4 regions of the Pseudoduganella lutea genome follow, and region 2 is predicted to be linked to each of the others. Evidence: predicted binding sites of a transcription regulator. Region 2 holds the regulator's gene; each other region holds the start of a gene.

Region 1 (7,804 bases), 1.2 Mb from region 2:
AGGTCGGCCGCGAAGAATGCGATGACCGTCATGCCCACCACCAGCACGATCATCTGGATGAAGTCGGTGATCGCCACGGCCAGGAACCCGCCCACCACCACGTAGATCAGCACGGCGAGCGTGCCGATCACCATGCCCGCGGCCGGTGCCAGCGCGCCATTCGTCAGCACCGCGAAGACCAGCCCCAGCGCGGTGATCTGCGCGGCCACCCAGCCCAGGTAGCTGAGGATGATCGCCACCGAGCAAAACACTTCGATGCCCTTGCCGTAGCGCTGGCGGTAGTAGTCGCCGATCGTCAGCAGGTTCAATTTATACAGTTTCGTCGCGAAGAACAGGCCAACGAGGATCAGGCAGGTGCCGGCGCCGAACGGGTCTTCGATCACGGCATTCAGGCCGCCCTGCACGAATCTCGCGGGTACCCCCATCACGGTTTCGGCGCCGAACCAGGTGGCAAACGTTGTCGTGATGACCATGATCAGCGGCAGGCTCCGGCCCGCAACGGCGAAGTCGCTGGTGTTCTTGACCCGCGTGCCCGCCCACATGCCGAGGCCCAGCGTTCCCAGAAGATAGAGCGCGACGAAAATGATCAGGGTGTTGTTCATGCAAGCTTTCGGGAGCGGAAATGAGCGGGCGGAAAATTCCGGATTATAAAGGCTGGATGCGGCCCCGGGCGCAACTTGCCGGCGATTTGTCGCCGGATGTTGCATGCCGGGACGGCCCATGGTCGGCGGCCGGCCGTCGGGAAACTTGACGTGCCATGCAAGATGCCAGTGCCATGCGGGGCGTCGTGGGCGTGGCATGGGTTATGCGAGATCAACCTGTAGAAATCAGCGCGGTTGCGCCAGCGGCCCGCTGGCCGTCCAGTCATTTCCCAAGGAGCCCGTCATGGAACGATTCTCGCAGTTGATCAGGGCAACGATCCTGTCGTTTGCCGTGGTGGCCAGCGCGCAGGCGTTACCGCTGTCCACGCTGCTCGCCGGCGGCACTCTGGGCGCAGGCGGCCTCGCGTTCACCCACTTCAGCGCCAGCTACGCCACGTCGGACCCGTTGCGGGTTTTCAATGCCGGGAATATCGACGTGACCGCCATTCCCGACGGGTCGCCGTTTGGCGCGGGACTGCGATTCATGGTGAGGGAAGGCGAACTGACGGTGCAGGGCGCGGGCGCCCATGCCTTCATCGACCTGCGGATGGGTTTTCGCGTGGCGGCGCTCGATCCGGCATCGCCCGCGTCGGGGGTGGCGCTGACGATGACCAGCAACGGGATCGACATGCGGCAGCAGGACCATGGCGTCACCATTGCGCATCATGTGCGCGGTGGCCCCGGCATGGCCGGCTTCCTGTCGCAGCCCGAGCTGTGGGTCGCCAGCGACTTGCTGGTGTGGGCGGCCGACCGGGGCGATACGGCCGCGCTGATCGTGTTTTCGCAGCATTACGACCTGGAAGTGCCGGAGCCCGGCAGCCTGCCATTGCTGGCGGTTGCCGGGCTCGCGGCGATGGCCGTGCTCGGAAAGAGGCGACCCACGTCGTGATGCCTCGACGTGGGCGGCGCCGAGCGAGTCAAGCCGTGCCAGGCAAGCCCGGCCCGGCATGTGGTGCCTTGCGCTTACTCCTTCAGCGCGGCGGCCAGGTCGGCCACCTTTGCACCATCGGCACCCACTGCCTTGACGAGGCGCTTGCCGTAGTCGGCATCGGCCCGGTAGAAGTGCGACAGCATCGTGTACAGGCTGACCTGGTTCTTCACGCGCTTCAGGTCACCGGACAGGTTGGCGATCAGGTCATCCTTGTCCTGCGCCGACAGGGCGCGGTAGTAGTCGCCGGCCTGCTGGAAATTCAGCGTCCTGGCGATGCGCTGCTGCTGCGTGGTACCGGCCAGCGGCAGGTTGCTGCTACGGGCGTTCGGATCCTCGGCCAGGTTCGCGATGCGGCTCGGCTGGTAGTTCACGTGACCCTTGCGGCCATCGATGTTCATCGCGCCATCCTGCTGGTGGTTGCGCACGGGGACCACGGGCTTGTTGATCGGCAGCGACTGGAAATTGGCACCCAGGCGGTGGAACTGCGTGTCCACATAGGAGAACAGGCGGCCCTGCAGCATGCGGTCTTCCGACGCTTCGATGCCCGGCACGAGGTTGCCCGGTGCCATCGCAACCTGCTCGGTCGCTTCGAAGAAGTTCTCCGGCACCTTGTTCAGCACCATCGTTCCCACCTTGCGCTCGGGGACATCCGGCCAGATCTTGGTGGCGTCCAGCGGGTCGAAGGCGAACTTGTCGAGCTCTTGCGGTTTCAGGATCTGCACCGTCAGGTCCCAGGTCGGGAACTTGCCGGCATTGATCGATTCATACAGGTCCACCGTGGCGTGGCTGGTGCTCTTGCCCTGGATGACCGGGATTTCCTGCGGGCGCAGGTTGCGTTCGCCCTGGCGCGATTTCCACGCGAACTTCGCGTACACATACTCGCCCTTGGCGTTGACCAGCTTCAGCGCGTGCACGCTGCTGCCGTTCATCTGGCGATAGTTGGCCGGCGTGCCCCAGTTCGAATACACGCGGGTCAGCATCGCCGTGGCTTCCGGCACGTGGGAGAAGAAGTCGAACACGCGCTCCGGTTCCTGCACATTGGTCACCGGGTCCGGCTTGAGCGCGTGGATCATGTCGGGGAACTTGATCGCATCGCGGATGAAGAAGATCGGCAGGTTGTTGCCGACCAGGTCCCAGTTGCCTTCCTGCGTATAGAACTTGGTGGCGAAGCCGCGCGGATCGCGCGTGGTTTCCGCGCCGGAGCGGCTCGGGATCACGGTGGAGAAGCGCACGAAGACCGGCGTGACGGTGCCCTTGGCGAACAGCTTTGCCTTCGTCAGGTCGGACAGGTCGTCGGTCGTGGTGAACGTGCCGTGCGCGCCGGTGCCGGTCGCATGCACCACGCGCTCGGGAATGCGCTCGCGGTCGAAGCGCTGCAGCTTCTGCACCAGGTGCACGTCCTGCAGCAGTGTCGGGCCGCCGGGGCCGGCGGTCTGGCTGTTCTGGTTGTCGCCAACAGGGGCGCCGTTATCCTTGGTCAGGGTCTGGGCATAGGCGCCGGTCGACATCGACGTCAGCGCGGATACGATGGCCATTGCGCACAACAGCGCGCGGCCCGGCTTCGAAGCCATAAACTCCATATACTCTACCTATCAAGTTAAGTGTTTAAGAAAGGCTTATGCTATCGATCGCGCTGCTATTATGGAAATTCATTGTAACTATCGTTTCGATAGGTGATTCCTAATCGACAAGCCGGCGGTAGAATCGGCTGAAACCATCCGGAGACAGCCATGAACGATTTCGCCAGCTGGCATGAGCGCGCCCGCGCGTTGTCCATCGACGGCCGCGCCGTCATCGACGGCAAGCGCGTGCCGTCCCGCACGGGGCAGCAATTCGACAACCGCTCACCGGTCGATGGCCGGGAGCTCGGCCCCGTCGCGCGCTGCGGCCCGGAAGACGTGGAGGTGGCCGTCGCCAATGCCCGCGCCGCGTTCGACGATGGCCGCTGGGCCAGCCTGGCGCCGGCGAAGCGCAAGCGCATCCTCATAAAATTCGCCGACCTGATGGAGCAGCACCGCGATGAACTGGCGCTGCTTGAAACGCTCGACATGGGCAAGCCAATCAAGTACAGCCTGGCCGTGGACGTGGCCGGCGCGGCGAACTGCATCCGCTGGTATGGCGAGGCGATCGACAAGGTGTATGGCGAAATCGCGCCCACGCCCGCCGACAGCCTGGCATTGATCACGCGCGAGGCGGTGGGCGTCGTCGGCGCCATCGTGCCGTGGAATTACCCGATGCTGATGGCGTCGTGGAAGATCGGCCCCGCGCTCGCGGCGGGCAACAGCGTGGTACTCAAGCCTTCGGAAAAATCGCCATTGAGCGCGCTGCGGCTGGCCGACCTGGCGCTGGAGGCGGGCATTCCGCCCGGCGTGTTCAACGTGCTGCCCGGCTACGGCAACGAAGCGGGCAGCGCGCTGGCGCTGCACATGGATGTCGACTGCATCGCGTTCACGGGGTCCACGCGCGTGGGCAAGCAGATCGTGCAGATGGCGGGGCAGTCGAATCTGAAGCGGGCGTGGACGGAACTGGGCGGCAAGTCGGCCAACATCGTGTGCGCCGATTGCCCCGACCTCGATGCGGCGGTGGCGGCATCGATCGGCTCGATCTTCTTCAACCAGGGCGAGAGCTGCAATGCGCCATCACGCCTGTTCGTGGAAGAATTGATCCGCGAACGATTCATCGAGAAAGCGCTGGCCATGGTGCCCGCTTTCGCGCCGGGCGATCCGCTCGATGCGGGCACGGTGATGGGCGCGATCGTCGACGACATCCAGCTGGCCACGGTGATGAAGTACATCGGCGAAGGCAAGGCCGCGGGCGCGCGGCTGCTGGCCGGCGGCGAACGCGTGCGGCTCGACACCGGTGGCTACTACGTGGCGCCGACGATCTTCGATGGCGTCGATGCCGGCATGTCGATCGCCCGCGAGGAAATCTTCGGGCCCGTGCTGTCGGTGCTGAGTTTCACGTCGCTCGACGAAGCGGTGCGCCAGGCCAACGCCACGCCGTATGGCCTGCACGCGGCCGTGTGGACGGCCGACCTGTCGAAAGCCATCCGCACATCCCGCGCGCTGCGCGCCGGTACCGTGCACGTGAACCAGTACGACAACGACGACATCACGGTGCCATTCGGCGGCTACAAGCAATCCGGCAACGGCCGCGACAAGTCGCTGCACGCGTTCGACAAGTACACGGAACTGAAGACGACCTGGATCCAGGTGTGAGGGGAAAAAACTGGGGACAGACCGGAACGCCGGACCGCCTGTTTTCCAGGAAATTTCCTGGAAACAGTGCGGTCCGGCGCATAGGGGTACCCGATATTGAAGCAATATTTCTCGAAAAATGGGGACGTACCCCATTTTTCAAGCAACTTTTTTTAGAAGCAGTGCTCGATGGCGGGGAAGCTGCCGTCCTTGACGGCGGCGACGTAGGCGGTAAAGGCTGCCTCGATGGTGGGCTGGCCATCCATGAAGTTCCGCACGAAGCGCGCCTTGCGGCCGGGGAAGACGCCCAGCAGGTCGTGCATGACGAGCACCTGGCCGGAGCAGTCGGGGCCGGCGCCGATGCCGATGGTGGGGATGGCCAGCGCTTCGGTGACGGCCTTGCCGACGGTCGAGGGTACCGCTTCGAGCAGCACGATCGACGCGCCGGCGGCTTGCAGCTTGAGCGCATCGGCCTTCAAGGCGTCGGCGCTTTCCACGGTCTTGCCCTGCACCTTGTAGCCGCCCAGCTGGTGGACGAACTGCGGCGTCAGGCCGATGTGGGCGCACACGGGCACGCCGCGCTCGACGAGGAAGCGCACCGTGTCCGCCAGCCAGCCGGCGCCTTCGATCTTGACGATGTGGGCGCCGGCCTGCATCAGCTGCACGCAGCTGGCCAGCGCCTGTTCCGGCGTGCCGTAGCTGCCGAACGGCAGGTCGGCCATGATCATCGCGGACTTGGCGCCGCGCGCCACGGCGGCCGTGTGGTAGGCCACTTCCTGCACGGTGACGGGCAGCGTGGACGAATGGCCATTGCACACCATGCCCAGCGAATCGCCGATCAGCAGGATTTCAACGCCGCTCTTGTCCATCAGCGCGGCAAAGCTGGCGTCGTAGCACGTCAGCATGGAGATCTTTTCGCCGGCCGCGCGCAGCGCGCTCAGCGAAGGAATCGTGACGGCCTTGCTCGCCACCGCTTTTGCCGGTGCCGGCGTGCCGCTCGTCGCTTTTGCAACGCCCTGTGTGGCGCCGGACATATCACTACCCTGCAGATAACCAGACATGGAAGTCCTCTAATAAAATCGTTACGGCGCGTATTCTAAACCCCGCCGCACGACCGTGCAGAAATGTCGGTGGCCAGCCGGCGCTTCAGGAACGGAAGATGAAGTACACCGCCCCGACGAGGCACAGCCCCGCCCAGATGAAATCGGTCTTGAACGGCTGGTTCATGTAGATCATCGCGAACGGCACGAAGACGACAAGCGTGATCACTTCCTGCATGATCTTCAGCTGCGCCAGGCTGTATTGCGTGTAGCCGATCCGGTTGGCCGGCACCTGCAGCAGGTATTCGAACAGCGCGATGCCCCAGCTGGCGAATGCCGCCACATACCACGCCTTGGTGGAGAAATTCTTCAGGTGGCCATACCAGGCCACGGTCATGAACACATTGGACAGGGTGAGAAGCCCAACGGTCTGCACGATGACAGGGATCTGCATGCCTTATCCGATGGATTCGATGCGTTCGATGCGCTGGTCGGCCACGCCCGGCGCGAACGATGCAGCGGCGCCGAGGCCCGGCACGGTGATGGCCGGCGCGATCTCCAGCAGCGGCGCCAGCACGAACGCGCGCTGCGTCATGCGCGGATGCGGCACCGTCAGCGTGGGCGTGGCGATGATGTCCGCGCCATACAGCAGCAGGTCGAGATCGAGCGTGCGTGGCGCGTTGCGATACGGGCGTTCACGGCCGTGCTCCTGCTCGATCGCGAACAAGGCCTGCAGCAGCGCCTGCGCATCGAGCGTGGTGTCGATGCGGGCGACGGCATTGATGTAGTCGTCGCCGGATGAATCGATCGGCGCCGTGCGGTACAGGCTTGAAACGCCGGTCACCGCGATGCCGGGCACGCGCCGCAGGCGCACCACGGCATCGAGCGCATTGGCGCGTGCGTCGCCGAGATTGGCGCCAATGGCGACGAACGCTTCCATCAGTCGACGGTCGGCGTGGTCGGGGCGCTGTCCGGCGTGCCGCCTTCGTCGCTGCGCTTGCGGCGCGGGCCGCGGCGCCGGCGTTTCGGTGGCTCCGGCATTGCCGCGTCGTCGCCGTCCGCATGCATTTCCTCGCCGTCGAACTCGTCGTCGGCCGCGGATTCGCCTGGGAATTCGCTTGAGGATTCACCGGTTTCGTCATGGCGCGTACCGCGGCGAGGCGGGCGCTTGCGCTTGCCCGCGGCACCGCCGCTGGAAATGGCCGTCACCATCTCGGCGCGGACCGTTTCGTCGGCTTCGTAGAACGCGCTCCACCAATCGCCCAGTTCCTGCTCGGTCTCGCCGGAAGCACAGCGCAACAGCAGGAAATCGTAGCCGGCGCGGAAGCGCACGTGCTCCAGCAGCTTGTACGGGTTCTTGCCGTTGCGGCGCTCGAAGCGCGGCTGCATGGCCCAGATGTCGCGCATGTCCGAACCGATCTTGCGCTGCAGCGCCAGCTTTTCGGTCTGCGATTCCAGCACCTCGTCCGCCGCCAGGTGCAGTGCCGGGATCGGGAATTCGCCGGACGCCTGGTAGGCATTCCACTTTTCCAGCACCTGGTGCCACAGCAGCGAGGCGAACAGGAAGCCCGGCGATACGGTCTTGCCCGAAGCGATGCGCTTGTCGGTGGCCTCCAGCGCCAGCGTCACGAACTTGAAGCCCAGCGGCTGCTCGAGCACCACGTCCAGCAGCGGCAGCAGGCCATGGTGCAGGCCGGCCTTGCGCAGTTGCAGCAGGCAGGCGAGGGCGCTGCCGCTCATCAGCAGCTTGAGCATCTCGTCGAACACGCGGGCGGCCGGCACGTTGTTGATCAGCGGCGCCATCACGGCAATCGGCGCGGCCGTGGTGGGCTCGATCTCGAACTTCAGCTTGGCGGCAAAGCGCACCACGCGCAGCATGCGCACCGGATCTTCCCGGTAGCGCGTTTCCGGCTGGCCGATGATGCGCAGCAGCTTCGCGCGCATGTCGCGCATGCCGCCGTGGTAATCGAGCACCTGCTGGTTCGCCGGGTTGTA
Region 2 (7,804 bases):
TAGATGGCGCGCGAGCAGCAAGATTGCAGCAGCACGCTGATCGTGCGCGGATTGCAAAAGAGCTATGGCAAGCGCCAGGTGGTGCATGACGTGTCCCTGCAGGTGGCCTGCGGCGAAGTGGTGGGCCTGCTGGGCCCGAACGGTGCCGGCAAGACCACGTCGTTCTACATGATCGTGGGCCTGGTGGCGTCGGACGCCGGCACCATCGATCTCGACGGTACCGACATCTCCAGCCTGCCGATCCACAAGCGCGCCACCCTCGGCCTGTCGTACCTGCCGCAGGAAGCATCGGTGTTCCGCAAGCTGACCGTGGAAGAAAATATCCGCGCCGTGCTGGAGCTCCAGAAGGTGGACGGCAAGGCGCTCGGCAAGGCCGAGATCGACAAGCGCCTGAATGCGCTGCTGGCCGATTTGCAGATCGAGAAGCTGCGCGAGAACACGGCGCTGTCGCTGTCCGGTGGCGAGCGCCGCCGCGTGGAGATCGCCCGCGCACTGGCGACCAATCCCCGCTTCGTGCTGCTGGATGAACCGTTTGCCGGCGTGGATCCGATCGCCGTGATCGAGATCCAGCGCATCGTGCGCTTCCTGAAGGAACGCAGCATCGGTGTGTTGATCACGGATCATAACGTACGTGAAACGCTGGGCATCTGCGACCGGGCGTATATCATCAATCAGGGCAGCGTACTGGCCTCCGGCCGGCCCGATGACATCATCGCCGACGAGTCCGTCCGCCGTGTCTATCTTGGTGAGCACTTCCGCATGTAACCGCGTCGACCGCGTTGCGCCACGCGTTGTTCCACTGATAATGAGCATAAACCAGCCGTCTTGAACCAGCAGCCATGAAACAGCCATGAAACAGTCCTTGCAACTGCGCACTTCCCAGCACCTCGCGCTGACGCCGCAATTGCAGCAGTCGATCCGGCTGCTGCAATTGTCCACGCTGGAGCTGCACCAGGAACTCGAACAGCTGCTGACCGATAATCCGCTGCTCGAGCGGCTCGACGATCCGCTCGACCGTTCCGTGCGCCTGCTGGGCGATGGGGCGATCAACACCACGCAGGCGCCGGGCGAGGCGCCGCCCGAAGGCGGCCCGCCGCAGGATGCGCCGGCCGCCCCGGAACCGGAGCCCTACGAGGGCGGCGAAGGCGAAGGCCTCGACCCCGGTGCCGGCGATACCGACTGGAGCAGTGCGGGCAGTGGCAAGGGACCGGACGACGACGATGGCCGCCCCCAGCTCGAGGCAAGCCATCGCAGCCTGCGCGAACACCTGATGGAGCAGATGCGCGTGACGGTGCTGGAGCCGCGCGACCGCGCCCTGGTGGAGCTGATCATCGATGCGCTCGACGATAACGGTTACCTCGAGGAGAGCCTGGAAGATATCCATGCGCGCATGCCGGAAGAGCTGGAGATCGAGTTCGACGAATTGCGCACCGCGCTGAAGCTGCTGCAGAGCTTTGATCCGGCCGGCATCGGTGCGCGCAACGCTTCCGAATGCCTGGCGCTGCAGATCCGCCGCATGCCGGGCGTGCCGCTGGTCACGCGGCGGATGGCGCTGTGCATCGTTGAAAAACACTTGCAGTGGTTTGCGCAGCGCGACTTCAACAAGCTGAAGAAGGCACTCGATTGCGACGATGAAGACTTGCGCGAAGCGCAAGCGGTGATTCGGCAGTGCAATCCGCATCCGGGCGCCGCCTTCGCGGCCGACGTGTCAGACTATGTCGTACCGGATGTCGTGGTGAGGAAAGGACGCAATGGCTGGATCGTCACGCTCAACAATGACGTGATGCCCCGCCTGCGCGTGAATGCGCTGTATGCCAGCCTGCTCAAACAGGGCAAGGGCGAAACGCAGATGAATGCGCAGCTGCAAGAAGCCAAGTGGCTGATCAAGAATATGCGCCAGCGCTTTGACACGATCCTGCGCGTGGCCCAGGCCATCGTCGAGCGGCAAAAGAACTTTTTCTCGCATGGCGCGGTGGCAATGAGACCCCTTGTGTTGCGTGAAATAGCTGATACACTGGGTCTTCACGAGAGTACTATCTCTCGGGTAACAACTCAAAAATATATGCTCACCCCGCATGGCATGTTTGAGTTGAAGTATTTTTTTGGCAGCCACGTCGCAACCGAAGCTGGTGGGGAAGCTTCCTCGACTGCGATCCGGGCGCTGATCGTGCAATTCACAGGAGCCGAAGACCCGAAGAACCCTTTATCCGACAGTAAGATTGCGGACATGCTGGGTGAACAAGGCATGGTGATTGCGCGACGCACTGTTGCCAAATATCGCGAAGCATTGAAAATTCCCCCAGTCAGCCTCCGCAAGTCCTTGTAAGCAATCTGTAGTGTATGGGTTCCTCTGCGCCGCCGCATTTTGATGGCGGAAGCCGCACGAACCTGGATTGATCTTCTTTAGGAGTGTGTGTATGAATCTGACCATCAGTGGACACCATATCGACGTAACCCCTGCCATTCGCGAGTATGTGCAGAACAAGCTGGAACGCGTTAGACGGCATTTCGATCAGCTGATCGATGTAAGTGTGATCCTGAGTGTAGATAATCTCACCGAGAAAGAAAAAAGGCAGAAGGCGGAAATCAACCTGCGCATGTCGGGCAAGACCGTGTTTGTCGAAAGCGTCGCGCAGGACCTGTATGCGGCCATCGACTCGCTGATCGACAAGCTGGACCGGCAGGTCATGAAGCACAAGGATAAAGTGCAAAATCATAATCATGAAACCATCAAGCACCTGAGCGAGATCGAGATTCCCGCGTCACCCGCATAACGCCGGGTGCAGGTCGCAGCCGGCTGGCTGCTGCAACAGAAGGGCGCGCAATGCGCCCTTTGTTACGTCCGCACCTCACCGCATCCCGGCAGTTCACCGCAGTTCACGGCAGTTCACCTTCAGTTCCTCTTCAGTTCACCTTTTACACCCACACGATCCGCATCCATGGCTAGAATGAGGCCAATAACGACAACGATGCGAGACACCATGACCGACCACGTCCATACCAAGGTGCGCAATGGCACCGGCTTCATCACGCTCGACCGACCCAAGGCATTGAATTCGCTGTCGCTCGACATGATCCGCACGATCACCGGCACGTTGCTGGCCTGGCGCGACGACAGCGACATTGCCGCCGTCGTCGTCCGCAGCACCACCGAAAAGGCGCTGTGCGCCGGTGGCGACATCCGCTTCTTCCATGCGGCCGGTACAGCGACGCCGCAAGGCGGCAGTGCGCAGATCGAGGATTTCTTTACCGAGGAGTATGCGCTGAACTACCTCGTGTACTGCTTTCCCAAGCCCTACGTGGCCCTGATGGATGGCGTGGTGATGGGCGGCGGCATGGGCATCGCCCAGGGCGGGCCGCACAGCAGCGTGCGCGTGGTGACCGACCGCACGCGGCTGGCAATGCCCGAGGTGAACATCGGCCTGTTCCCCGACGTGGGCGGCAGCTATTTCCTGTCCCACGCGCCAGGCAAGCTGGGCGTGTACCTGGCGCTGACGGCGCTGACGATCGGCGCGGCCGACGCGATGTATTGCCGGCTGGCCGATCACTATGTGCCGGCGGCCGAGCTGCCGCAACTGGCCGACCTGGTCGGCTCCACGGCCGGGGCGGGGCTGCGCGAGGCGGTGGGCATGTTCGGACGCTCGCTGCGCGACGAGGCCGGTCCTTCCGAGCTGCAGGCGCACCGCGCGCTGATCGACGACCATTTCACCCAGCCCTCGGTACCCGACATCGTGGCCTCCCTGCGCCGCGACGATCATCCGTTCGCGCAGAAGACGCTGGCCGCCATGGAGCGCCGCTCGCCGCTGATGATGTGCGTGACGTTCGAGATGATACGGCGCGGCGCAACGATGGGCGTTGCCGATTGCCTGCGGATGGAACGCAACCTGGTGCGCCGCACCTTCGAGCATGGCGAGATCATCGAAGGCGTGCGCGCGCTGGCGATCGACAAGGACCATGCGCCGCGCTGGAACCCGCCGACGCTCGATGGCGTGACGGAGGACATGGTGGCGCGCTTCTTCGAACCCGCCTGGCCCGCCTGGGCCCATCCGCTGCGCCACCTGTGAGGCCACCATGGACCGCCGTAACTTCCTGACATTCGCCGCTGCCGCCATGGCATTGCCGGCCCGGGCCGACGATGCGGCAGCTGCCGACATCGTGCCGCTGGTGGACCATCACCAGCACCTGTTCAGCCCGGCAATGGCGCGGCTGCTCGACAGTGGGGCTGGCGGCCCGCCCGTGATCACGGCCAAGGACCTGATCGCGCTGCTCGATGCGGCCGGCATCCGGCGCGCCGTGCTGCTGTCCGTCGCCTATGTGTGGGGCAGTCCGGCGCGCAAGATCGACGACGAGCATGCGAAGGTGCGCGCCGAGAACGACTTCAACGGCGCGCAGGCTGCGCTGTACCCGGACCGGCTGCGGGCCCTGTGCAGCGTGAATCCGCTGAAGGATTACGCGCTGGAGGAACTGGAACGCTGCGCGGCGCTGCCCGACCTCAAGCATGGGCTCAAGCTGCACTTCGGGAACTCGGACGTGCAGCTCGAGTTGCCCGAGCACGTGGCGCGCCTGCGACAAGTGTTCGCGGCCGCGAACGCAAGGAAAATGGCGATCGTGGTGCACATGCGCGCATCGGTATCGAAGCGCCGGCCATACGGCGCCGCCCAGGCCCGCGTCTTCCTCGAGCAGTTGCTGCCAGCCGCACCGGACGTGACGGTGCAGGTTGCGCATCTGGCCGGCACCGGGCCGGGCTACGGCGATGCGCCATCCGACGAGGCGCTGGGCGTGCTGGCCGAAGCTGCCGCGGCAAACGCCCCCGGCACGAAGCGCCTGTGGTTCGACGCGGCCACGATGGCCAACCCGGACATCACGCCGCAACAACGGGAAAAGCTGGCACAGCGCATCCGCCAGATCGGCGCCGACCGCATCCTGTTCGGCTCGGATGCCGCCGCCGGCAAGAACCTGCGCCCCCGCGAAAGCTGGGCCGCTTTCCGGCAGCTGCCGCTGACCGAGGCGGAGTTCAAGCGGATCGCGGGGAACGTGGCACCGTATATGCGATAAAGGGCGGTGTGCGCTTGCAAGCGCACACTCCGTTGCATCGCCTGGCTTAGTGGGCACCTCGAATAACCGACGATTTCAGCCTGGACCCAAAAAAATGGTGGCGTAGGGGAAGAGCCTCGCCGCCAATCTGGCCATCCATGGCCTTTTCGCCGCCCGAATCGACCTTTTTAGGTGATCCAGACGGACTTCGGGCGTTAAAACGCCACGACCGCCGCCTCCGTCAGGTAGCAAAGGCGACGCAAATTGTATGCGGAGGCTTTCCAGTTCAAATGCAAGGTGGCGCGTGCCAAGCCGATCGAACGCACCACCTTGTCGCCCATCTGCGCCAGACTGGCAAAGATATGCTCCACCCGTGCACGGGTTTTGGCGATACGCTTGTTGCGCTGCTCTTGCGTCGTCGAGATCGCCTTGTCCTTGGTGCCTTTGCGCTGGATGTGCATGCGCCAGCCTTGTCCTGTCAGGCGCGCTTCGCGCTCGCCATCGACATAGTCCTTGTCGGCATACAAGTCGCGACTGGTATTGCTCGGATCGAGCACATCTTCAAAGTGGAGGGTGTCATGTTCGCTGCTCGTGCTCACCTTGATTTTGCGAATCAGCTTTTAGCGCTTATCGGCGTTGGCCGAAAGCTTGTAGCCGAAGTAGGACTTGCCATGTTTCTTCGTCCACCGTGCATCGGTATCCTTCTTACGGCGCTTGGCCGGCGACCAGTCTGCTGGCATGGCATTCTCGGCAACGATGGCCTTTTCTTCTTTATTGAGCGACTGCTTCGGTGCCTGAACAATGCTCGCATCGACCATTTGCCCGCCCCGGGCAATATAGCCATGCCGGGCCAGTTGCCGATTGACCGCTTCGAACACGCTCTCGCTGGCGCCAGCCTTGATCAGGCGCTCCTTGAAAGCCCAGATCGTGGTGTGGTCCGGGATCTGGCTCGAATCATGCAGCCTGGCGAAGCTGGAAGCTCAGCCGGTCGAGCAACTGGAACTCCATCTGTTCGTCCGACAGGTTAAACACTTGCTGGATCAGCAGAATCCGCACCATCACTTCGGTAGGAAACGGTGGCCGGCCACCGCGTTCGCGACCTGGTCGCGGTGCGGCTTCGTCAACGGCGCTGGCCAGCGCCGCGAAGTCGACGTGTCGTTCCAGCACTTGCAGCGCGTCGCCTGGCTTTGTCAGCTTGGCTTCGCGCTCCTGGGCTGCGAACAGGTTGGGCTTCATCATGGCAGAGTCATCAAAATTGGTGCGCTGACATCATGCCACGGGCCGGGAGGTTTTTCGAGGTGCCCAAATGTGATTTCGCTAGACCTGTCAAAAATCGAGAAATCGCACCCGAAATCGGTAATTAGTTCGATCTAATCCCGGTGCACCCGCTTTCAAAGGATGTTTTTAATTTCTCTTGAGCAAATTGCCCCGTTTCAATGTTATACATATAATGAATGTTGAGGGAATAACGCATGGTCGTATTCCATGCAGCCTTCCACTCTCGCGTGATTCGGGTAACCTGAAATTTTCGCCATCCAGGTGCCTGATACAGCGGATCACCAAATGTATCCATTATAACATTGCCCGGCGGCTGGCCAGCAGCTGCTTGGCCAGCTACCTCCGCCCAAAAATATCCTTCTCGCTGACAACCGGGTTGTCGATTGAATGAAGCGCTAGTCCCCTTTGTTCCATCGTTATAGCCGTCAATGCCATGATCGGACCCATTACCATTTGGAGGCCCCCCGCCGCCTCCGAACCCCCCTCCGACAATTGGCCCGCCGGAACAATCGCCAGAGCATGGCGGGTTTCCAGGGATGACAACTACTTCATCCGCGAATGCAGGCAAACCGAGTCCAAAGGCAAGCGCAATCAGCACTACCTTTTTCTGCAAGAAATGGTAATCAGGCATTGATGTCTCCTAGTCAAAATTATCCAAAGGGATTACTCAAAATTCCAGGCGGAACTGAGTTGCTGCAGCCGTAAGTTGCCTTACTGGCGATATCTTGTTGTGTTGTGGTTAATAAGCCCCCCAATCGAGCTATCTGCTCTTTGTCGTTGGCATTGCCTAGTACCTCCAGAGGCAGAGAATATGAATATGCCAACTCAATATTTTTAGTTCCAAACCATCCTTTTGTGAAGGATTCGCTCATCACTCGATACGCATCAGCATCTCCTTCGTAAGCGGCTTCGGCACCCAATTTTCTCGCTTCAGACAACAGTCTTTTTGCGAACTCTTGTTTGTCTGGTGAATCGTCTTTCGAAAGCTGAAACGCTACAACGGGGGCGTTCAATGCAAACATCGTCTTAGCCTCTGTCGAACCTTGAGCCGCTGCCTTACTTAAGAGCTCAATCGGATGGAGTCGGAAAATGTTTGCTGATTCTATGGTTGGGCAACCCCCGCCACCCGACTGCCAGTGCCCACCCACATTAGTAGGCGGCTTGCCACATGAAGAAAACATCCGATAAAGTGCGATGTTTGCTTGAGGGTCTGTTTCCGTTTTTGCGAATAGCATTTGGGGGTTAAGATAAGCCTCCTCTACCTTTTCCTCTAGGCTTTCACGGTCTTCGCTACCCTTAAAGGCCACTGGATCGTACAATGGAGGCGTGCTTGCGCAGCCGTCAGTAGGAGGTTTGCCCTCGGCTACTGTTGGGCCCAACTTATAATTGGGTTGTGCCGTCTCTTTCGCCAAGAGCCCTGGTGAATTACTTTGATTCTCTGAGTCCAGGTAGAGGTATACAAATGATCCGGTTAGGATCACGGAAATCAGAT
Region 3 (7,804 bases), 2.5 Mb from region 2:
TTCATGCGCGGCGAGTATGTGCCGCGCGCTACGCAAGACCTGGCCGCGGAGCGCTTGCCGGACGGCAAGGCGTACTACCAGTCGAAGATCGTCGAATACACGACCACGGGGCTGAACGCCGACGAGATTCACCGCATCGGCCTGGCGGAAATGGCGAAGATCCGCGCGGAGATGGCGGCCGTGATGCAACAGGTGAAGTTCGACGGCGACCTGCCGGCCTTCCTGCGCTTCCTGCGCACCGATCCGCGCTTCTATGCGAAGACGCCGGAAGAACTGCTGATGCGCGCCGCCTGGGTCGCGAAGAAATTCGACGGCAAGGCCGGGCAGTATTTCGGCCGCTTGCCGCGTAGCCGCTTCGCCATCATTCCGGTGCCGCCGGACCAGGCGCCGTACTACACGTCGGGCCGCGGCGGCCCGGGCGTCTACCTCGTCAACACCTACGACCTGCCGTCGCGCGCGCTGTACAGCCTGCCCGCGCTGACGCTGCACGAATCGGCGCCCGGCCATGCCTTCCAGATGCCGGTGGCAATGGAGCAGCGTGGCCGGCCCGCGTTCCGCAATGCCTACATCTCCGCCTATGGCGAGGGCTGGGCACTGTACTCCGAGCGGCTCGGCACGGAAATGGGCATCTATGAAACGCCGTACGAGGTGTTCGGCATGCTCAGCTATCAGGCCTGGCGGGCATCCCGGCTCGTCGTCGACACGGGCATCCACTCTAAAGGGTGGACGCGCGAACAGGCGCAGCGCTACCTGATGGACAACACGGCCCTGTCGCGCCACGAGGTGGAAACGGAAGTGGACCGCTATATCTCATGGCCGGGGCAGGCGCTGTCGTATTACCTGGGGCAGATGGCGATCGTCGACGCAAGGAAAAAAGCCGAAGCTGCGCTGGGCGCGAAATTCGACATCCGCGCGTTCCACGACACGGTGCTGGAACTGGGCTCGGTGCCGCTGCCCGTGCTGAAGGCCAGGATCGACCGGTTCATCGACGAAGGCGGGAAGGGGCCGTATTGATTGTTGCGCCGGCTCCCGGAATGACGACCTGGAACCCCTGGTATCGCCTTGCCCGACTTTTGATTTGCAATCGAATGCTCCGCGTTGTGACATTGCGTGTATTTTGCATGGCCGACCGCATGGTAAAGTTGCCATTTAATAATCGGTCCGGTCCATGTCGCCTATTCTTGCCCGAGTCACCAGGCTCGCCCTGCCTCTTGTCCTTTCCGGTCACGCAAGCCTTGTATTTGCAGCTGATTGCCTGTCGAATTTCAGCGTCGGTACCGGCCCTGACAAAGGCATCGCGTTTACCGGCTTCGCCACGACTACCGGCAGTGCGCCGGCCGCGTATGCTGCCGTGCAAGCGGTATTGGAGAGGAATGGCTGGTCCGTAACGGCAAAGGATGCCGCCAGTCTTGCCGTGGTGGCGCAAAATAGCCAGCGTACTGCCAGTGGACGGACTGGATCGCTGGGTTTGTCGTTTGCCAATGTGCCGGGCGGTGTTTCCTTGGCACTGGTCTACAACAATCCGCCTGGTGTCGAATCTCCGGCATCCGCGGTCCGCGAACATTTCTGCAAAATCGCCGGCGACATCGCTGCGGCGGCGGCGGCAACCGCGTCAACGGTTGCGCCGCCGGCCGCAGCGGGCGCGCCGCCATTGGGGCCGACGCCGGCCGGCGGTCGCGCCGCATCGGCCGACGCGAGCGACGTGGACGGGAAATTGTGTCTTGCGGGCGCCTGCCTTGGCATGACGGCTGCACAGGCGTCAGCGTTAAACCTGCAACCGACCGGCAACATGAGGTTTCACTACAACCCACGGCTCAGCCATGCATACGGACTGGATGCCAAGGGCGCGCGCATCAGGTTCTCGGACATGGGGGATATGGACAGCAAGTTGTTGAGCGAATTTGCAGGAACCGTCAAGACGATTTGTGCGATGAGCTCTGCAAGCGCGCAGCTCAAGGCCAGCGACGGCCAGCCCATCCGTTTGCTCTTCAGTCCCACGATCAGAAATGGTCGCAGCGTCCTGGTCCTCGTGCAGATCGCCCGTCGCTTGCCGACCGATTTGAGCAAATCCGCGCGCGAACGGTTCGAGGCAACCGCGCGCGCACAATATGGCAACGCTTACGTTACGCGCTTTTCTGCCACGCCCACGCGGCCCATTGCAGGAATCGACGAAAGTGGCATGAGCGCGGAGTTGCAGCTCAAGCTTCCGCATGACCATACCATGCCCGGGAAACTGATGGAGCAGCCGGGTTGTTCGGCCGCACCACGGCTCGATTAACCCGCAGCCATATCGCATCGGCCAGGCAGGGATCCGTGCACGTGGCCGAGGGCACGGTCAGCCATATCGTCTGCACATACCTGGGATGCCTTGCCATGCGGTCTGGTGGCCGCCACAGTAAGGTCTGCACCATCATGTTGCAACATTGCTTCGTTAATGAATCTTTATGCGCAATATTGCCGATTTGTCGTCATAATGGTGCAAACGTTCTCAACAGCATTGCTTTCTCAACCTTACTGGACTACCGCCATGCCGCTTTACCAGATCTGGTACAACGACGCCGACCAACCGCTGGTCGTCAACACGCCCTATCGCCTGCGCGATATTGAAATCGCCGGCGAAATCATCCGCAACGAGCACCGCCAGAATCGCCAGAGCGCCGATCCTGCCGGCCTGACGGTGCGCGAACTGCTGCGCGTGAACGGTTTGCGCAACGTGCGCTACACGCTGGACGAGAGCGAACCCGTCGATTTGCGGTAGCGATGTGAGAATTCGCGGATAGATTGCACCATGGCGGTGCACTCGCCCCGACATGGTGCATCGACACGGCGCAATGCCGTCTAAATGCTGGCACGCAACTTGCTGTTAGCACAGGGTTATCGTTAATTGAACGCCCATGCCCGATTGTCCGGAACGCCCGCTTGCGCAAGACCTGGCCCCGCCGCCGTACCATGCCGCGTGGCGGGCGCAGCTCACGCTGGCGTTTACCCGCGATAGCGATACCACACGCTTGACGCGGCGCGAGCACAGCGGCCCGCTGCGCGTGCAAAAACCGCTGTATCCCGAAGACCCGTCCATCTGCCACGCCATCATCGTCCATCCGCCCGGCGGCGTGGTGGGGGGCGACGAACTGGCGGTCGACGTCCGCCTGAACGCCGACACCTATGCACTTCTGACGTCGCCCGGCGCGGCCAAGTGGTACCGCGCCAACGGGCGCGTGTCGCGCCAGCGCATCCACCTGTCGGTCGATGCGGGCGGCGCGCTGGAATGGCTGCCGCAGGAAACCATCTTCTTCAACGACGCCCACGTCGAACTCGACCACCACGTGACGCTGGCGGCGGACGCGAGCTATCTCGGTTGTGAAATCCTGTGCCTCGGGCGCCGCGCGTCCGGAGAAACGTTTACCAAGGGCCGGGTCGGCCAGCGCACGTCGGTGCGCCGTGGCGGCCGGCTGCTATGGTGGGAGCAGGGGGCGCTGACACCGGCCTCACTGGCCAGCCCGCTGGGCTTGGGTGGGCACACGGTGTCGGCGATGTTGCTGGCCGCCGGCAAGCCCATTGGCGCCGACACGGTGGCCGCGCTGCGCGCGCTGGCCGACGGCCCGTGCTACGGCGTCACCCACATGAAGAACGTGCTGTGCGTGCGCTGGCTCGGGCAGGACAGCGAAGCCGCGCGCGAGCTGATGCTGGCCGCCTGGCGCATCGTTCGCCCGGCGATGCTGGGCCGCGCCGCCACCGACCTGCGCAGCTGGCGCACCTGACGCCGCATTCCAAGAAAGAGATCCATGGACCTGACCCCCCGCGAAAAAGACAAGCTGCTTATTTTTACCGCCGGCCTGCTGGCTGAACGCCGCCTGGCACGCGGCCTGAAACTCAATTATCCCGAAGCGGTGGCGCTGATCACGGCAGCCATCATGGAAGGCGCGCGCGATGGCAAAACCGTCGCGCAGCTCATGTCCGAGGGCACACAGATACTGACCCGCGACCAGGTAATGGAAGGCATCCCCGAGATGATCCCCGACATCCAGGTCGAAGCGACTTTCCCGGACGGCAGCAAGCTGGTGACCGTCCACAACCCGATACCGTGAGGTGAAACATGATCCCGGGCGAATACCGATTAGAGGACGGCGAACTGCCGATCAACGATGGCCGTGAAACGGTGACGATCGTCGTGTCCAACGTGGGCGACCGGCCAATCCAGGTCGGCTCCCATTTCCATTTCTTCGAGGCGAACAACGCGCTGTCGTTCGAGCGCTGGAAGGCTTACGGCAAGCGGCTCAATATCGCCGCCGGCACCGCGGTGCGCTTCGAGCCGGGCCAGCAGCGCACCGTGGAACTGGTGGCGGTTTCCGGCGACCGCGAAGTCTACGGCTTTGCCGGCCAGGTCATGGGCAAGCTGAAGGACAAGCCGGACGGCGAGCCGGACCCAACATAACTAAAAAAGGAGATCAGATGGCAACCCGAAGTGCAACTATTTCCCGCCGCGCATATGCGGAGATGTACGGGCCCACCACGGGTGACCGCATCCGCCTCGCGGACACGGAGCTGTTCATCGAGATCGAGAAGGATTACGCCATCTATGGCGAAGAAGTGAAGTTCGGCGGCGGCAAGGTGATCCGCGACGGCATGGGCCAGTCGCAGCGCGTGCATGCCGACGTGATGGATACGGTGATCACGAATGCCGTGATCATCGACCACTGGGGCATCGTGAAGGCCGACATCGGCCTGAAGAACGGCCGCATCGCCGGCATCGGCAAGGCCGGCAACCCGGACATCCAGCCCGGCGTGACGATGGCGATCGGCGGCGCCACCGAGATCATCGCCGGCGAAGGCATGATCGTCACGGCCGGCGGCATCGACAGCCACATCCACTTCATCTGCCCGCAGCAGATCGAAGAGGCGTTGATGAGCGGCGTGACGACGATGCTGGGCGGCGGCACCGGTCCGGCCGTCGGCACGGCGGCCACCACGTGCACGCCGGGGCCCTGGCACATCCATTCGATGCTGCAGGCGGCCGACGCGTTCCCGATGAACCTGGGCTTTCTCGGCAAGGGCAACGTGTCGTTGCCGCGGCCGCTGGAAGAACAGGTGGAGGCGGGCGCCATCGGCATGAAGCTGCACGAGGACTGGGGCAGCACGCCGGCCGCCATCGACAATTGCCTTTCCGTGGCCGACCGGATGGACGTGCAGGTGGCGCTGCACAGCGACACGCTGAACGAGGGCGGCTTCCTCGAAGAAACGCTGGCCGCGTTCAAGGATCGCACGATCCACACCTTCCACACGGAGGGCGCCGGCGGCGGCCACGCGCCGGACATCATCGCCGCCGTCGGCGAATCGAACGTGCTGCCGTCGTCGACGAATCCCACGCGGCCATTCACGGTCAATACACTGGACGAACACCTCGACATGCTGATGGTGTGCCACCACCTCGACCCGGCCATCGCCGAGGACGTGGCGTTCGCGGAATCGCGGATCCGGCGCGAGACGATCGCCGCCGAGGACATCCTGCACGACATCGGCGCGATCTCGATGATGTCGTCCGACTCGCAGGCCATGGGCCGCGTGGGCGAAGTGGTGCTGCGCACATGGCAGACGGCGCACAAGATGAAGGTGCAGCGCGGGTCGCTGCCGGAGGATTCCTCGCGCAACGACAATTTCAGGGTGAAGCGCTACATCGCCAAGTACACGATCAACCCGGCCATCACGCATGGCGTGTCGCACGTGGTGGGCTCGCTGGAAGTGGGCAAGATCGCCGACATCGTGCTGTGGAAGCCGGCGTTCTTCGGCGTGAAACCATCGATGATCCTGAAGGGCGGCATGATCGCGGCGGCGCAGATGGGCGACCCGAACGCGTCGATCCCCACGCCGCAGCCGGTGCATTACCGCATGATGTTCGGCGCCTTTGGCGGCGGCCTGAAAAAATCGTTCACCTTCGTCTCGCAGGCCGGGTTCGATGCCGGTATCGGCGAGCGGCTGCAACTGAGCAAGACGCTGATCCCGGTAAAGAATACCCGCACCATCCGCAAGCGCGACATGATCCACAACGGCGCCACGCCGGTGATGGAAGTCGATCCCGAAACCTATGAAGTGCGCGCCGACGGGCGGCTGCTGGTCTGCGAACCGGCGGACATCCTGCCGATGGCGCAGCGCTATTTTCTCTTTTGATGTATCGCCGATCCCATGCTGACCCTGCACACGAAACTGAACCATGCCGAGCGCGTCGACGCGTCGCTCGTGCTGCCTTACGAACTGCGTGAGAAATGCCGGCTGCGCGCCGCGCTCGACAGCGGCGAGGAAGTCGCCATCTTCACCGTGCGCGGTACCGTGCTGCGCGATGGCGACCTGCTGACCGGCGAGGATGGCCGCGTGGTACGCGTGGTGGCGGCGCCCGAGGCGACCTACCGCGTGACCGCGCCCGATGCGCTGGCCCTGCTGCGCTGCGCATTCCACCTGGGGAACCGGCACACGCAGGCGCAGGTGGCCGACGGCTTCCTGCGGATACGCGCCGATGCGGTGCTGAAGGACATGCTGCGCGGGCTGGGCGCCACCGTCATCGAGGAGCAGGCGCCGTTCGAGCCCGAGTCCGGCGCCTACGGCGGCGGCCATCACCACCACGACCATGGCCAGGGCCCGCTGGCGCCGATACCGCTGCGCCAGAAGATCCACCGGCCGGGCGACCCGAAGGAGGCTGCGTCATGATCGCCGCCGCCCAGCTGCTGCACCTGCTGCAGTTCGCCAGCCCGCAATTGCCGATCGGCGCCTACAGCTATTCGCAAGGGCTGGAAGCGGCGCTGGAGCAGGGCATCGTCAAGGACGCCGCCAGCGCGCATGCGTGGATCGCGCGGCAGTTGCACGAAGTGGTGGCCTTGTGGGAAGCACCGCTGTGCTGGCGCCTGATGGAAGCGTTCACGGCGCGCGATGCCCTGCGCGTGGCGGAACTGTCCGAGCGCGCAATCGCGTCGCGCGACACGGCGGAGTTCCGGGCCGAGACGGTGCAGATGGGGTATTCGCTGGCCCGGCTGATCGAGGAACTGGGCATCGCCGACGAAGGCGCGCTGGCCATGCTGAAGGAGGGCGGCGAGGTGCCGCTGGTGGCCGCCTATGCGTGCGCCGTATCGGCCCTGGGCATCCCCCACGAGGAAGCGCTGCTGGCCCTGCTGTTCTCGTGGGTGGAGAACCAGGTGCTCGTGTGCGTGAAGTCGGTGCCGCTGGGGCAGGTGGCCGGGCAACGGCTGCTGCTGGCGCTGCGGCCGGAAATCGAGGCGGCGGCGCTGTGCGCCCGGTCGCTGGCCGAACATGAATTGTCGAACTGGACACCGGGCCTGTCGCTGCTGTCGATGCGGCACGAGGTGCAGTACAGCCGGGTCTACCGGTCTTGAATAGTTAGGAGAGAAAAATGGTGGTGCAATCCAACCCGCTGCGCGTGGGCATCGGCGGGCCGGTCGGCTCGGGCAAGACCGCGCTGTGCGAAATGCTGTGCAAGGGCATGCGCGACTCGGTCGACATGGCCGTCATCACGAACGACATCTATACGCGGGAAGACATGGAGATCCTGCTGCGCGCGGAGGCGCTGCCGGCCGAGCGGCTGATGGGCGTGGAAACGGGCGGCTGCCCGCACACGGCGATCCGCGAGGATGCGTCGATCAACCTGGAAGCGATCGCGCGGATGCAGGCCGATTTCCCCGACCTGGAACTGATCCTCGTCGAGTCGGGCGGCGACAACCTGGCGGCCACGTTCAGCCCGGAACTGTCCGACCTGACGATCTACGTGATCGACGTGGCCGGCGGCGAGAAGATCCCGCGCAAG
Region 4 (7,804 bases), 680 kb from region 2:
ACGGCATGCTGTGCGCCACATGGGGCGGCACCGGCACCGGCAGCTCGGGCGCGGCTTGCATGGCGCCCTGCCCTTCGGACAGTTCCAGCGGCAGGTCCTTCACTTCCACGGTCTGGCCGGGCGCCATCACGGTGATCCAGTTGCACAGGTTTTCCAGCTGGCGCACGTTGCCCGGCAAGTCGAGGCTCTGCAGGAACGCCAGCGAGGCGTCGCTCATGCGCTTGGCTTCCACGCCGAGCTGCCGGGCGCTCTGCACCAGGAAATGGCGCACCAGGATGGGGATGTCCTCGCGGCGCTCCCGCAAACTGGGCAGCCGCAGCCGGATCACGTTCAGGCGGTGGAACAAGTCTTCGCGGAACAAGCCGTCGCGCACGCGCTGCTCCAGGTTCTGGTGCGTGGCCGTGATCACGCGCACGTTCGCCTTCAGTGGCTGGTGGCCGCCGACGCGATAGAAATGCCCGTCGGACAGCACGCGCAACAAGCGCGTCTGCAAGTCGAACGGCATGTCGCCGATCTCGTCGAGGAACAGCGTGCCGCCTTCGGCCTGTTCGAAGCGGCCGCGCCGCGTGGCCTGGGCACCGGTGAACGCGCCCCGTTCGTGGCCGAACAGTTCCGATTCCAGCAGATCCTTCGGAATCGCCGCGGTATTGAGCGCAATGAACGGCTGCGCTGCACGCGGGCTATGCTTGTGCAGCGCGCGCGCCACGAGCTCCTTGCCGGAGCCGGATTCGCCGGTGATCAGCACCGTCACGTTCGATTGCGACAGGCGGCCAATGGCGCGGAACACTTCCTGCATCGCCGGCGCCTGGCCGAGGATCTCGGGCGTGTCCGCGGGGCCGGATTCCACGCTGGCTTCGCGCAGGCTTTCGTCCAGCGCGCGGCGGATCAGTTCGACAGCCTTGTCGATGTCGAACGGCTTGGCAAGATATTCAAAGGCGCCGCCCTGGAAGGCTGCCACGGCCGAATCCAGGTCGGAAAACGCGGTGATGATGATGACGGGCAGGCCCGGCAGCCGCGACTTGACCAGCGACAGCAGGTCGAGGCCGGAATCGCCCGGCATGCGAATGTCGGAAACGAGCACCTGGGGTGTCTCGTATTCCAGCGCAGCGATCGCATCGCGCGCATTCGCAAAACTCTTTGTGGCGAGGTTTTCCCTCGCTAACGCTTTTTCCAGTACCCAGCGGATCGATTCGTCGTCATCGACAATCCAGATTGGCTTCATATGTGATGTGCTTCCCGCAATTTGGATTCATCAGGCACTTCAGCCACCGGCCCCCCGGCTTATGGCAGGGGCAGCAGGATGCGGAAGTCCGTAAAGCCGGGCCTGCTTTCGCATTCGATGACGCCCATGTGCTGGTGCACGAAGGTTTGCGCCAACGTCAAACCCAGGCCGCTGCCGCCATCCCTTCCCGATACGAGCGGGTAGAAGATGCGGTCGCGGATCTGGGGCGGAATGCCCGGTCCGTTATCGATGATATGCAAATCTAATGCCAGGTTATAACGGACCTTTGCCAGCGTCACCTGGCGTGCCACGCGCGTCTTGAACGTGAGCTGCGCGTCGCCTGTTTCGATGCGGTCGGCCAGCGCCTGCGCCGCGTTATGGGCGATGTTCAGCACGGTCTGGATCAGTTGTTCCTTGTCGCCCCGGAACTCGGGCAGCGAGGCATCGTAGTCGCGCACGATCGCCAGGCCGGCAGGGAATTCGGCCAGCATCAGGCTGCGCACGCGCTCCAGGACTTCGTGGATGTTGACGTCGCCCACGATGTGGGGGCGGCGGTGCGGCGCGAGCAGCCGATCGACCAGCGTCTGCAGCCGGTCCGCTTCCTTGATGATCACCTGCGTGTACTCGCGCAGCTGCTGCAGGTGCAGCGGCGGCAATTCCATTTCCAGCAGCTGCGCCGCGCCGCGGATGCCGCCCAGCGGATTCTTGATTTCATGAGCCAGGTTGCGGATCAGCTCCTTGTTCACCTGGCTCTGGTCGAGCAGGCGTTCTTCGCGGTCCAGCTTCATCTGCTGGACCGTTTCGCGCAATTCCAGCAGCACGCTGCCGTCCGGCTCATCCATCGCGCTGGCGATCGCGTGCACGTGCAGCGGTTCGCGCGCCGGGCGCTCCAGGGTCAGTTCCTGGCGCAGGTCGGAAAACTTGTGGGCGCGCGCCTGCGCGATCACGTTTTCAAAGTCGGTCGCATGGGTAAACAGGTCGCACAGCCGCTGGCGGGACAAGGCCTTCAGCGAGCTTTCCAGCATGTTCTCGGCCGCGGCGTTGGCGAAGGCGATGCGGCCATCGGCATCGACGATCACGACAGCCGATGCCAGCAGGTCGAGGCCCGCGAGCGTGTGGGAACGCGGGATGGCGCCCGCCGCCGCAGCCGCGGCACGGGCGATATTGGTCACAATTTTCATCGTATGTTGGCGATCTCGCGCTGTAGCGCTTGCACGTTCTGTTCCGAGCGGGCGATGGCATCGCGCAGGTTGGCCACCCGCTCCTGGTACTTGGCGTAGTTGCGCTCGTCACCGCGCCGTTCCGGCTCGCCGTTGTTGAATTCACGGCGCAGCTCGCCAAGCTTTTGCGTTTCGGCGTTCAGTTCGTCGGTCAGGATCTGGCGGCGGTCGGCATCGCGGGCCTTCTGTTCAGCCACGTCCACACGGGGAAACGCTGATGGGCTCGTACGCGGCGCCGGGCTGGCAGCCGATGCGGACGGGCTGGCACCCTGCGCGCGCGGCCGCGGCAGCTCCCGCGGCGGCGGCGCCGGAATAGCCGCGTTCGGCAAATCCAGCAGTACGCAAGCCTTGCCGCGGACCTGGCGATCCGTGTATTCCTTGCGCCCTTCGGCATCCGTGCAGCGGTAAATCTGCGCCGACGCGCCAGCGGTGGCCGTAAGCAAAACCAGTAACAACGAGCAGCGTGCGATCATGCCCCGACTATACAACAACCGAAAAAAAACGCGGGGATGGCTCGAAGCCCTCCCGCGCTCATTGGCTACCGGCATCGATGTCCCGGCAGCGTCGCCATTACAGCGAGTAGTACATGTCGAACTCGACCGGGTGCGTCGTCTGGCGCATGCGGGTCACTTCCGTCATCTTCAGTTCGATGTAGGCATCGATCATCGAATCGGTGAACACGCCACCGCGGGTCAGGAACTCGCGGTCCTTGTTCAGGTGATCCAGCGCTTCTTCCAGCGAGGCGCAGACGGTCGGGATCAGCGCGTCTTCTTCCGGCGGCAGGTGGTACAGGTCTTTCGACGCTGCTTCGCCCGGGTGGATCTTGTTCTGCACGCCGTCCAGGCCGGCCATCATCAGCGCGGCGAAGCACAGGTACGGGTTGGCCAGGGGATCCGGGAAGCGCGTCTCGATGCGGCGGCCTTTCGGGTTCGCCACGTGCGGGATGCGGATCGAAGCGGAACGGTTGCGTGCCGAGTAGGCCAGCTTCACCGGTGCTTCGTAGCCAGGCACCAGGCGCTTGTACGAGTTGGTGCCCGGGTTGGTGATCGCGTTCAGCGCCTTGGCGTGCTTGATGATGCCGCCGATGTAGTACAGCGCGAAGTCGGACAGGCCGGCATAGCCGTCGCCGGCGAACAGGTTTTTGCCGTCTTTCCAGATCGACTGGTGCACGTGCATGCCCGAGCCGTTGTCGCCCACGACAGGCTTCGGCATGAAGGTGGCGGTCTTGCCGTAGCTGTGCGCCACGTTCCAGATCACGTACTTCATGTTCTGCGTCCAGTCGGCGCGTTCGACCAGGGTCGAGAAGCGGGTACCGATTTCATTCTGGCCGGCGCCGGCCACTTCGTGGTGGTGCACTTCGACCGGGATGCCCATCGATTCGAGGATCAGGCACATTTCCGAGCGCATGTCCTGGAACGAATCCACTGGCGGCACCGGGAAGTAGCCGCCCTTGACGGTCGGACGGTGGCCGCTGTTGCCGCCTTCGATGTCCTTGTCGGTTGACCACGATGCTTCGTCGGAGTCGATCTTGACCGATGCGCCGGACATGTCGATCTTCCACTTCACGGAATCGAAGATGAAGAATTCCGGTTCCGGGCCGAAGTAGGCGGTGTCGCCCAGGCCGGACGATTTCAGGTAGGCTTCGGCGCGCTTGGCGATCGAACGCGGGTCGCGGTCATAGCCCTTGCCGTCCGACGGTTCGATCACGTCGCACTGCATGAACAGGGTGGTTTCTTCGAAGAACGGATCGATATTGGCGGTGCTCGGGTCCGGCATCAGGATCATGTCCGATGCTTCGATGCCTTTCCAGCCTGCAATGGAAGAACCGTCGAAGGCGTGGCCGCTTTCGAACTTGTCGATATCGAAGTGGGACACAGGCACGGTCACGTGCTGCTCTTTACCACGGGTATCGGCGAAACGGAAGTCGACGAACTTGACTTCGTTGTCTTTGACCAATTGCAGGACTTCTTCGGCGGTACGTGCCATTACTCATCTCCTAAGTGAAAAGGGCTGCCGTCACATTGTGCGGCGGTAACTCGCGTACTGTAATGCATGAAGCGTGCCAGCACAAAGCTTCTATGGATATGCAGCGAGTTACATTGATCTTGCTCCCTACGGAAACTAAAATCATCCGTACGGAAACGCACGGCAAAATGCACCAAGTTTGCGCATCGCTGCGGGCGCCCAATTTTGGTGCGCGCCAGGTATTTTGCACCAGTTTCGCGCACTGCGCCCCAAAATGTGGCATGAATGTCCAGGTGCAATTTTTACCTGCAGAAATGCCTTCGATGTTAGACACAGATCCCAAGGAATTAACGCCAAATGAGCACCAACGACATTCTGGAGCAGGCCCGCGAGCGCGGCCAAGGTCTGCCCTATGCTGGAGCGGTCACGCCCCAGGAAGCGTATGAACTCCTCCAGCAAAACCCGGCCGTACGCCTCATCGACGTGCGCACCAATGCGGAACGCGACTGGGTTGGCCGCGTGGCGATCGCCGATGCGCAGCATGCCGCGGTGCAGTGGAGCACTTATCCGGGCGGCGTGCCGAACCCGGAATTCGTGCCGCAGCTTTCCACAGTGGCCAGCAAGGACGACGTGCTGTTATTCCTGTGCCGCTCGGGCGTGCGTTCGCGTCATGCGGCCAAGCTCGCCACCGAGCATGGCTATGCCAACAGCTTCGACATCCTGGAAGGCTTCGAGGGCGACAAGGATGCCGAGGGGCATCGCAAGACCGTGGGTGGGTGGTGCAAAGCAGGCTTGCCCTGGCTGGGCGCCTGAGCTCCCGTGCCTGGTGTCTGACACTTTTCCGGGCGTCTTATCCGGAAAAGTGTCAGACACCGGTTTTTCGCTCAGGAATCGGCGACATCGCGCGAAAACCGGTGTCTGACACCAAGAAGCCGGTGTCAGACACCGATACGCCGGCGTCGCGAATTGCATCATATTCCGTAACTCAAAAAATGGGGACGTACCCTGTTTTTCAGGAAATGTTGCTCAGAAAATGGGGTACGTCCCCATTTTTAGAGCAACGTTTCTTGTCGTTACAGCGCGTATGTCAGCCGCGCGTAGACGAACCGGCCGGAGCGGCCGAATGGCGAGTAGTTCGTGAACGGGGCGTTGCCGGTGGTGTTCAGCGCGGCGGGATAGGCGTCCGGGTACTGGTCGAACAGGTTTTCCGCGCCCAGTGCCAGCGACAGCGCGTCGTTGATCTTCCAGCGCCCTTCCAGGTCCACCAGCGTTTTTGCCGACATCGTGTGGTCCAGCGCCGGTGTCGTGCCCGGCGTGAGGATCTTGCCGTAGCGTGTCGCCCGGAGGGTGGCACCCCATGGGCCCAGGTTCCACGTGCCGCTGGCGGTGAACTTGGTTTTCGGCGTGCCCTGCTCGAACGTCAGCACATTGACGCGGTCGAACAGCACCGGCGCCGGCGACAGCGCGGCCAGTTCGGCCGTCTGCGGCACCTTGTCCACGCTGGTATCCGTGTAGTTGCCGGCCAGCGTCAGGTCGAAGCGGCCCGCGGCGCCCAGGTTCCACGGGTAGTTCAGCACCACGTCCACGCCTTTCGTCGTGGTGTCGACGCCGTTGATGAAGAAGCGGCCGCCGGCCACGCCGGGGAAGCCGTTCGCAACCAGGTAATTGCGCACGTTCGCCTGCGTGAGGTTTTCCGACAGCACGATGCGGTTGCGGATGTCGATGTGGAACGCGTCGACCGTCAGGCTGCCGCGGCCCAGCTTCGTGACCGCGCCCAGCGAGAAGTTGGTGGACTTCTCGGCGTCCAGCGGCTTCGCGCCCAGCGCCACGGCGGCCGGGTCGTTCGGCTTGAACGTGGTGAGGTCGAACGGCACGCCGTTGATGAAGTTGGTCGACGTGGACGTGAAGAATTGCTGCTGCATCGACGGTGCGCGGAAGCCGTTCTGCACCGAGCCGCGCAGCGCGAAGGCCGGGGTGAAGTCATAGCGAGCGGCCAGCTTGCCGGACCAGTTGCTGCCGAAGTCCGAGTAATGCTCGCCGCGCACGGCGAACGATGCCAGCAGTGACGGCAGGACCGTCGCCTCGAAGTCGGCGAACACGCTGTACGCGGTGCGGTGGCTGTCCGATTCGTCGGTCGGCCGGAAGCCCGGGAACACCTGCGAACCGGAAGCGGTAGGCAGGCCCGAAGCCAGCAGCACGCCGCCGTTGCGGTACGAATCCGGCTCGCCCGCCTCCAGCTTGTACCCTTCCCGGCGCGCCTCGGCGCCCAGCGCCACGTTCAGCGGCGACGCCAGGCCCACGTCGAACTGGCGCACCCCGGACAGGTTGTACGTCAGCTGGTCATACGAAAAGCCGCCGGCCTCGAACTCGGTCTTGCTGGCCGCGCCCAGCGAACGGTTCAGCGTGTTCTGGATCGTGAAATCCATCTTGTTCTTGCCGTAGCTGAACGAGGAATCCATGTCCCAGCCATCGAGGGTCCACGTGAAGCCCGCCGCGGCCGAGAAATCGTCGACATCCGGCGCGATGATCGGCAGGAAGCCGTTCGGATAGATCTGGATGGTGTTGTTGTCCTGCAGGGCGCGCCGGAAGAAGCCGCCCGATTCCGCCTCGCGCTTCTGGTAGCTCGCCCACCCATACCATTTCAGGTTCTCGCTGACCGAGCCGCCGGCATTGGCGAAAACGGTCGACTGCTTCATTTCCGGCTCGCCGTACCAGGCGTTGAAGCGGTTGATCGTTGCTTCGCGCGGATCGAACTGGCCATTGACCAGCGGGTATTGCTGGCGCGTGTCGTAGCCGCTGCGCTCCGTGTGCTCCTGGTCCTTGTACTCGGCCGCAATCGTGAGATAGCCGGTCTCGCCCAGCGCCAGGCCTTTCCACAGGCTGACGGTGGCCACGCCGCCATCGCGCCGCTCACGATCGGTCTGCGTTCCCCAGTTCGCGCCGGCCACCGGCGGCGTGACCGCGAATTCGTATTCCGTGATGCGCTTGCCGTAGCTGACGGTGGCTTCGCCGCCGCTCCGGTCGTTGCGCAGCCGGATGTTGACCACGCCGGCGATCGCATCGGAGCCGTATTGCGCCGATGCGCCGTCGCGCAGTACTTCGATGTTCTTCACGATGCCGGTCGGGATCGTGTTCATGTCGACGGCGGCCGAGCCGCGGCCGATCGTGCCGTTCAGGTTGACCAGCGACGATGCGTGGCGACGCTTCGAGTTCACCAGCACCAGCGTCTGGTCCGGCGCCAGGCCGCGCAAGGTGGCGGGGCGGATCGTGTCGGTGCCGTCCGCCAGGCCCGGGCGCGGGAAGTTCAGCGATGGCAGCGCGACGGACAGCGCCTGCGTGATCTCCGGAACGCCGGTGTTCTTGATCGTGTCGGCCGAGATCACGTCGACCGGTGCCG

The links. The regulator sigma-54, encoded in region 2, starts transcription at its own class of promoters, with help from an activator protein. The targets are predictions, from matches to a motif close to TGGCANGNAANCTGCTTT.
Positions count from the first base shown of each region.
Region 1: a site for sigma-54 is predicted at 795-812, ahead of EWM63_RS15675 (PEP-CTERM sorting domain-containing protein). Genes of this name have one in related genera too.
Region 3: a site for sigma-54 is predicted at 2,847-2,864, ahead of EWM63_RS31570 (urease accessory protein UreD). Genes of this name have one in related genera too.
Region 4: a site for sigma-54 is predicted at 4,490-4,507, ahead of glnA (type I glutamate--ammonia ligase). Genes of this name have one in related genera too.

Region 1 is NZ_CP035913.1:3,701,573-3,709,376, forward strand. It holds gene EWM63_RS15670 (high affinity choline transporter 1) at 1-602, opposite strand, end outside; gene EWM63_RS15675 (PEP-CTERM sorting domain-containing protein) at 886-1,530, shown strand; gene EWM63_RS15680 (catalase) at 1,605-3,143, opposite strand; gene EWM63_RS15685 (aldehyde dehydrogenase) at 3,303-4,790, shown strand; gene panB (3-methyl-2-oxobutanoate hydroxymethyltransferase) at 4,943-5,803, opposite strand; gene EWM63_RS15695 (DMT family protein) at 5,916-6,263, opposite strand; gene folK (2-amino-4-hydroxy-6-hydroxymethyldihydropteridine diphosphokinase) at 6,267-6,749, opposite strand; gene pcnB (polynucleotide adenylyltransferase PcnB) at 6,749-7,804, opposite strand, start outside.
Region 2 is NZ_CP035913.1:2,475,932-2,483,735, reverse strand. It holds gene lptA (lipopolysaccharide transport periplasmic protein LptA) at 1-3, shown strand, start outside; gene lptB (LPS export ABC transporter ATP-binding protein) at 4-765, shown strand; gene EWM63_RS10495 (RNA polymerase factor sigma-54) at 851-2,326, shown strand; gene hpf (ribosome hibernation-promoting factor, HPF/YfiA family) at 2,418-2,774, shown strand; gene EWM63_RS10485 (enoyl-CoA hydratase/isomerase family protein) at 2,982-4,064, shown strand; gene EWM63_RS10480 (amidohydrolase family protein) at 4,072-5,055, shown strand; partial or broken gene EWM63_RS10475 (IS5 family transposase) at 5,250-6,273, opposite strand; gene EWM63_RS10470 (hypothetical protein) at 6,395-6,943, opposite strand; gene EWM63_RS10465 (hypothetical protein) at 6,963-7,804, opposite strand, start outside.
Region 3 is NZ_CP035913.1:7,485,199-7,493,002, reverse strand. It holds gene EWM63_RS31585 (DUF885 domain-containing protein) at 1-1,014, shown strand, start outside; gene EWM63_RS31580 (hypothetical protein) at 1,169-2,278, shown strand; gene EWM63_RS31575 (hypothetical protein) at 2,528-2,758, shown strand; gene EWM63_RS31570 (urease accessory protein UreD) at 2,895-3,758, shown strand; gene EWM63_RS31565 (urease subunit gamma) at 3,783-4,085, shown strand; gene EWM63_RS31560 (urease subunit beta) at 4,094-4,432, shown strand; gene ureC (urease subunit alpha) at 4,450-6,162, shown strand; gene ureE (urease accessory protein UreE) at 6,178-6,696, shown strand; gene EWM63_RS31545 (urease accessory protein UreF) at 6,696-7,376, shown strand; gene ureG (urease accessory protein UreG) at 7,394-7,804, shown strand, end outside.
Region 4 is NZ_CP035913.1:1,798,350-1,806,153, forward strand. It holds gene ntrC (nitrogen regulation protein NR(I)) at 1-1,222, opposite strand, end outside; gene glnL (nitrogen regulation protein NR(II)) at 1,282-2,403, opposite strand; gene EWM63_RS07485 (DUF4124 domain-containing protein) at 2,400-2,897, opposite strand; gene glnA (type I glutamate--ammonia ligase) at 3,013-4,428, opposite strand; gene EWM63_RS07495 (rhodanese-like domain-containing protein) at 4,765-5,220, shown strand; gene EWM63_RS07500 (TonB-dependent receptor plug domain-containing protein) at 5,481-7,804, opposite strand, start outside.